2 linked regions of the Nodosilinea sp. FACHB-141 genome follow. The protein of the gene in region 1 interacts with the protein of each later gene in a pairwise test. Links are inferred from orthologs where the notes say so. Each region holds a gene or a part of one and is shown in the gene's direction. Other genes may lie near its edges. The genes, in order: H6F59_RS13685 and rplL.

Region 1 (3,153 bases):
CAGCACCAGTACCAGCGCGGCCTAGGGCTGGCACTGTGCCGCAGTTCAGGGCGGTGCCTCAGCCAGGGCGTTGGCGCGACCTCCCTCGAGGGGAATCGCCCCCGGTCTCGGCTTCTAGCACTGCGCCTGGGCCAGCCGCCACTCCGGCCGTGGTGCCCCCTGAAGCAGACCTGCCCCTTGACTGGGCTGAGGGTAGCGTGGCTCACGCTCTGGATATGCGGCAGCGGCGATCGCTGTCGTCACTGATGTAAGCATTGTTTACCTTGGGGCTTTGAGTCAGCTTCCGGTTATCTATCACTCCGACTACGTCGCCCCCCTGCCCGACGGGCATCGCTTTCCGATGCCCAAATTTCGGCTACTGCGCGATCGCCTGCTGCACGATGGTGTGATCACCCCAGGCCAGATTTACCAGCCCGGCGAACCTCTCCAGACTTGGCTGGAGCTTGTGCACCAGACCGCCTACGTCAACGCTTACCGCCAGGGAACGCTGGATGCCAAAGCCCAACGGCGCATTGGGTTGCCCTGGAGCGCCGCCTTGGTTAAGCGCACCTGCACGGCAGTAGGGGGCACTATTCTCACCGCTAAGCTGGCCTTGGAGCATGGGCTGGCCTGCAATACGGCGGGGGGCACCCACCACGCCTTTCCCGACTACGGATCGGGGTTTTGCATTTTCAATGATCTGGCGATCGCCACTCGAGTGCTGCAAGCGCAGGGCCGCGTCAATCGCGTGCTGATCCTCGACTTAGACGTGCACCAGGGTGACGGCACCGCTTGGATCTTCCGCGACGACTCCAGCGTTTTCACCTTTTCCATGCACTGCCAGGAGAACTTTCCGGCCCGCAAACAGAGCAGCGATTTGGATGTGCCCTTGGCCTTGGGCATGGAAGATGATGCCTACCTAAACTGCCTGGCGCGGTACGTTCCAGATTTGCTGGCCCAGGTGAAGCCTGACCTTGTGTTTTACGATGCCGGGGCCGACCCGCACAAAGACGACCTGCTGGGCAAGCTGGCGCTGACCAACACCGGGATTTATCAGCGCGATCGCTTCGTGCTCGACAGCTGTGTGCAAGCGGGCTATCCCGTCGCCTGTGTCATTGGCGGTGGCTACGGCCAATCGATGGAGGATCTGATCTTTCGCCACTCGCTGCTGCATAGAGCCGCCGTCGAGGTATACCAGGCCCACCGCTTATAATTGAAACTTTGTAGCTCTGTCAGACCATGGATTGGGCGATCGCCACCTTCTACAAATTTGTCACCCTAAGTGAACCAGCGGCGCTGCGCCGGGAGCTTTTAGAACTGTGTCAGAGCTGGGGGCTGCGGGGCACAATTTTGCTGGCTTCAGAAGGGCTGAACGCTACTGTAGCGGGCGATCGCCAGAACATTGACACCCTGTTGACCTGGCTGCACAACCACCCCGAAATTGGCCCCTTCTCCCACCAAGAATCCATCACCGCTGCGCCCCCCTTCGAGCGGATGAAGGTGAAGCTGAAGCGGGAAATTGTCACTCTCGGACACCCTGATGTGAACCCCGCCAAGCAAGAGGTGGGAACATACATTGAGCCACAGGCTTGGAACCAGCTCATTACCGACCCTGACGTGGTGCTGATCGATGCTCGCAACAACTTTGAGGTCGAGCTGGGCACCTTTAAGGGCGCGGTGAACCCTCAAACCCACGCTTTTAGAGAACTGCCGAGTTACGTAGACAACCACCTCGACCCCGCTCAGCACAAAAAAGTGGCAATGTTCTGCACGGGCGGCATTCGCTGCGAAAAAGCCACTGCCTACCTGCTAGAGCAGGGCTTTGAGCAGGTTTATCACCTCCAGGGCGGCATTCTCAACTACCTCAAATCAGTACCGACGGCTGACAGCCTGTGGCAGGGCGATTGCTTTGTGTTTGACGAACGGGTGGCCGTTGACCACCGCCTGCAACCTAGCGAATACGATCTCTGCCTGGGCTGTGGCCACCCGGTGGGCGCGGCTGAAAAAGCCTCACCTCACTACGAAGCAGGCATCAGCTGCCCTCACTGCTATGCTGCTCTTACCCCCGCCAAACGGGCTCGGCTAGAGGCTCGTCAACGCGATCGCTAGCTTTAAGGAAATCCATGCTGCCCACCGAACAACCGCTTCAAGCCCTGACCTATGGCCCCACCGATGGCACCGCTGATTGGTGCCTAGTGGCTCTCCACGGCTGGGGGGCCAACGCCGCCGACCTAATCGGCTTAGCCCCCTATTTAGAAATAGCCAACTTCTCAATGGTCTTTCCCGATGCGCCCTGGCCCCATCCCCAGGCCCCAGGGGGCCGCATGTGGTACAACTTCCCCAACAGCTATGATTTTCGCCGTCCCTACGATTTTGAGACCCACACCGACCTCCAGATCAGTCGAGAGCGGCTCAAGCTCTGGATGTCAATGCTGCCTCAAACCACCAAAATTCCCCTAGAGCGCACCATTTTGGCTGGGTTTTCCCAAGGGGGGGCGATGGCGCTAGACGTGGGGTCGCAGCTGCCTCTGGCCGGGCAGATCATTCTCAGCGGCTACCTGCACAGCCCTGCACAGGCTCCGGTGAGCCCCCGCTCAGTAATGATGGTGCACGGCACCTTCGATGCAGTGGTGCCGATCGGCAAGGCCCAGCAGGCCAACGACGCCCTCACCGCCATTGGCCAACCCGTGACCTGGCAGGAAATGGCCATGGGGCATGAAATTCCACCTCAGGTAATGGGGCTAATTGCCGGGTTTTGCGAAGATTTGCGGCAGGCCAGCGGGAATCCCTGACCAAACCTTTATCCTAAAGGGAGAGTGAATTGACCCTGGCTGCACCCGTGCGGCTCTGAGGCAAACGTCACCAAGGGGGAAAAGACTATGCTGAGCCTACACGTTTCACCGCAAACCGTCTCAGATATGACACCGGACACGGTGGCTGAGCTGGCTACTCGCCTAGAGACCGATGCCTACGAGAATGCCTTTGAGGGACTGCAAGACTGGCACCTGCTTCGGGCGATCGCCTTTCAGCGACCCGAGTTAGTTGAATCCTACGTCTATTTGCTCGACCTCGAAGCCTACGATGAGTCGTAGACCGTTGGCGGCTAAATCCTGCCTAGATACCCCCGCTTCTGCCGGGGCAAACGGTTGTTTGCCCCGGCAGAAGTGTCGTTCT
Region 2 (3,275 bases), on another replicon or contig:
GAAGACCGTCTCTATGAGCCCCTAGAGGCCCTAGAGCTGCTAAAGGAAACCGCTACCGCTAAGTTTGTTGAGTCGGCCGAGGCCCACATTCGCTTGGGTATTGACCCCAAGTACACCGACCAGCAGCTGCGTACTACGGTCATTTTGCCCAAGGGCACGGGGCAAACCATTCGAGTCGCCGTCATTGCTAAGGGCGAAAAAGTGGCTGAGGCCACCGCTGCTGGAGCTGACTTGGCGGGATCTGAAGAACTCATCGACGAAATTCAGAAGGGCATGATGGACTTTGACGTTCTGATTGCTACCCCTGACGTGATGCCTCAGGTAGCCAAGCTTGGTCGTCAACTCGGCCCCCGTGGCCTGATGCCCTCCCCCAAAGGCGGCACTGTAACCTTTGACTTGGCCAAAGCAATTGATGAGTTTAAAGCAGGTAAGCTAGAGTTTCGTGCCGACAAAACAGGCATCGTCCATGTTATGTTTGGCAAGGCCGACTTTAGCGCTGAAGATTTGCTAGTCAACCTCAAGGCGCTGCAAGAGACCGTTGACCGCAATCGTCCATCTGGTGCCAAGGGCCGCTATTGGAGAACCGTAGCGATCGCCTCCACCATGGGTCCCTCCATTCGCCTCGATGTGAATGCCCTGCGCGACTTCAAGATGTCAGACGCGGTCTAGGCCCAACAAGTTTTACCCCAGCCAGCTAGGAGTTACGCCCACTGACACAACCCCTCACAACTGCATAGACGACCGGAGACAGCAGGTAGCCGCCCAGCACTGCATAAACCCTGCCGAGGTTGACGTAAATGACTACGGTGCTCTTGCCCAAGCTGAGCACTTTGGGTTGTTGGTCTACCCCGGCAGAGCTGTCGGGGTTTTGTTTTACTAAGGGCTAAGTCTAAATCTGGATCGGGTAATTAAGTTCCCAATCCCCAACTTAAAGGAGGTGAGATCGATATGGGGAGAACCCTAGCGAATAAGAAAGAGCTGGTGGCCGAAATTCAGGCCCTGCTAGACGATGCTCAGCTAGCCTTTGTGATTGATTACAAAGGTCTGACGGTATCGGAAATCAGCGACCTACGCAACCGGCTACGCCCCAAGGGTGCCGAGTGTAAGATTGCCAAAAACACGCTGATGCGGATTGCCGTTGACGGCAACGAAAACTGGCAACCCATCACTGAGTTCCTCAAAGATTCTTCGGCCTTCGTGCTAGTTAAAGAAGACTTTGGCGGGGCAATCAAGGAATACCAGGCATTCCAAAAAGACACCAAAAAAACCACCCTCCGGGGCGGTGTCATGGAAGGTCAGGCCCTGAACGAAGACCAGATCAAGGCCATCACCGAACTGCCCACTAAGGAAGAGCTGATGGCTCGTCTGGCTGGAGCAATCAAGGCGATGCCGACTCGGGTGGCTGTGGGCGTCAACGCCGTACCGACCAAACTGGCGGTGGGTGTCAAAGAGGTGCCCGCATCTCTGGTCCGTGCTATCAAGGCAGTCTCCGAAAAAGATGCAGCCTAGGCTCATCTCTCTCGATTTTGTCTGTGTTTAATTGTTTTCAAATAGGAGTTAACCGGTAACTATGTCTGCTAAAACCGATGAAATTCTCGAACAGCTAAAGACCCTTTCTCTGCTAGAAGCTTCCGAGCTGGTTAAGCAAATTGAGGAAGCCTTTGGTGTTGACGCCTCTGCCTCCGCTGGCGGCGGCATGATGATGATGGCCCCCGGCATGATGGGTGGCGGTGGTGCCGCGGCTGCCGAGCCTGAAGAAGAGAAGACTGAATTTGACGTCGTTCTCGAAGAAGTTCCCGCTGACAAGAAGATCGCCGTTCTTAAGGTTGTGCGCAGCCTGACCGGTTTGGGTCTGAAGGAAGCCAAGGAACTGGTGGAAGCCGCTCCCAAGGCTGTCAAGGAAGCCACCACCAAAGACGACGCCGAAGATGCCAAAAAGCAGCTCGAAGAAGCCGGCGGCAAGGTTGCTATCAAGTAGCCTGACGTTTTGCCACTGAGACTAAAACGTTAGAAAGCTCCCTGTGAGACCACAGGGAGCTTTTTCTATAGTTAGTTAAGGATGGTTTTCTCACCTTAAACAGCGGCCCTCTGGCTACCCATCCCCGATAGAGAAGGATAGCATTGGGAAGATAGTTAGGTAGTTAATGGGAGTTAGCCATGGCGCAGCACCTGAAACGATGGGAGTCGCCCCGTAAGCTGGGTCGCAATGACAAAGGGCGAGGCGGTGCCGCCCGCCAGAGACAGCTGCAAAAACGCCAGCAGACTTTGCGTAAGCGCCCAGGGGGGCGATCGCCATCAGACCACACAAATACTCATCCGGGGGAGTCAACGGCTCCCCTTTTTGCTATCTATCCCCGTCCTGCTTGAGAGATTAGCCAATCAGCAACTCTTCTTCGGGATACTGCACAGAGGACGGTTTAGGATCGCCAAGCAGTGCCGCCATAAACAGCAGTACGCCTACCCGCCCCAAGTACATGGTGAAAGCAATCACGTACTTACCAACGTCAGATAGGTCGGCAGTAATGCCGGTAGAAAGCCCCACTGTGGCAAATGCAGACACGGCCTCAAAGAGAATATCGATAAAGCCGACGGTTGGATTAGTTAGAGACACTAGAGCTGTAGCTGCGACGACCGCCAGACCCGACCCCACCACCACGGAGATCGCCTTCAGCACCCGAATAGTAGCAATCTGCCGCCGAAATAAGAGAACCTGCTCTTTGCCTTGAAGCGCCATGCGGGTGCAGGCTAGCAAAATGCTCAGGGTAGTAGTTTTAATACCGCCGCCAGTGCTGCCGGGGCTAGCCCCAACGAACATCAGGGCAATCATGATAAACAGTGAGGCGTTGCCCATCGCGCCAATGTCAATGCTGTTAAATCCGGCGGTACGGGTAATAACAGCCTGAAACCAAGCCATTAATAACTTGTACTGAGGAGCCACCGGACCCAAAGTGTCGGGGTTTTGGTACTCGATTAGAAACAAGGCTAGGGTGCCTAGTACCAAAAGAGCAGCGGTAGTGCTGGTAACAATCTTAAAGTGAAGGGAGAACGGGTTGCGGCAGCGGTTGCCGCTCAGGCGATTGCGGGCCCATGACAGGAACTCCATAATCACCTGGTAACCAATGCCACCCAGGATGACTAGAGCGGTGATTACCGCATTGACCCAGGGGTCGAGCGCATAGCCAATAATATTGTCTTTAAACAGGCCAAAACCCGCATTGTTGAAAGCGCTGACGCTGTGGAACATAGAGAGCCACAGCCCATAGCTAGGCCCGTAG

The links.
Region 2: the proteins of H6F59_RS13685 (region 1) and rplL interact in binary tests that used the Escherichia coli proteins (3 or more experiments, as listed by UniProt). The link is inferred for Nodosilinea sp. FACHB-141 from one-to-one orthologs.

What each region holds. Positions count from the first base shown.
Region 1 is NZ_JACJPP010000012.1:288,007-291,159, reverse strand. The notes cover bases 321-3,153. They hold H6F59_RS13685 (rhodanese-related sulfurtransferase), read left to right. Parts: upstream 321-1,218; coding sequence 1,219-2,088; downstream 2,089-3,153. Other genes in these bases: H6F59_RS13675 (DUF2555 domain-containing protein), read left to right, coding at 2,859-3,071; H6F59_RS13680 (alpha/beta hydrolase), read left to right, coding at 2,103-2,771; H6F59_RS13690 (histone deacetylase), read left to right, coding at 341-1,192. Also shown: H6F59_RS13695 (hypothetical protein), read left to right, coding at 1-251. UniProt on the Escherichia coli protein: Catalyzes oxygen-dependent 5-hydroxyuridine (ho5U) modification at position 34 in tRNAs, the first step in 5-carboxymethoxyuridine (cmo5U) biosynthesis.
Region 2 is NZ_JACJPP010000011.1:91,651-94,925, reverse strand. The notes cover bases 320-3,274. They hold rplL (50S ribosomal protein L7/L12), read left to right. Parts: upstream 320-1,570; coding sequence 1,571-1,978; downstream 1,979-3,274. Other genes in these bases: H6F59_RS09035 (TrkH family potassium uptake protein), read right to left, coding at 2,372-3,274; rplJ (50S ribosomal protein L10), read left to right, coding at 949-1,509; rplA (50S ribosomal protein L1), read left to right, coding at 320-669. In the rest of the region: more of rplA, read left to right, coding at 1-319; more of H6F59_RS09035, read right to left, coding at 3,275-3,275. UniProt on the Escherichia coli protein: The binding site for several of the GTPase factors involved in protein synthesis (IF-2, EF-Tu, EF-G and RF3). Is thus essential for accurate translation.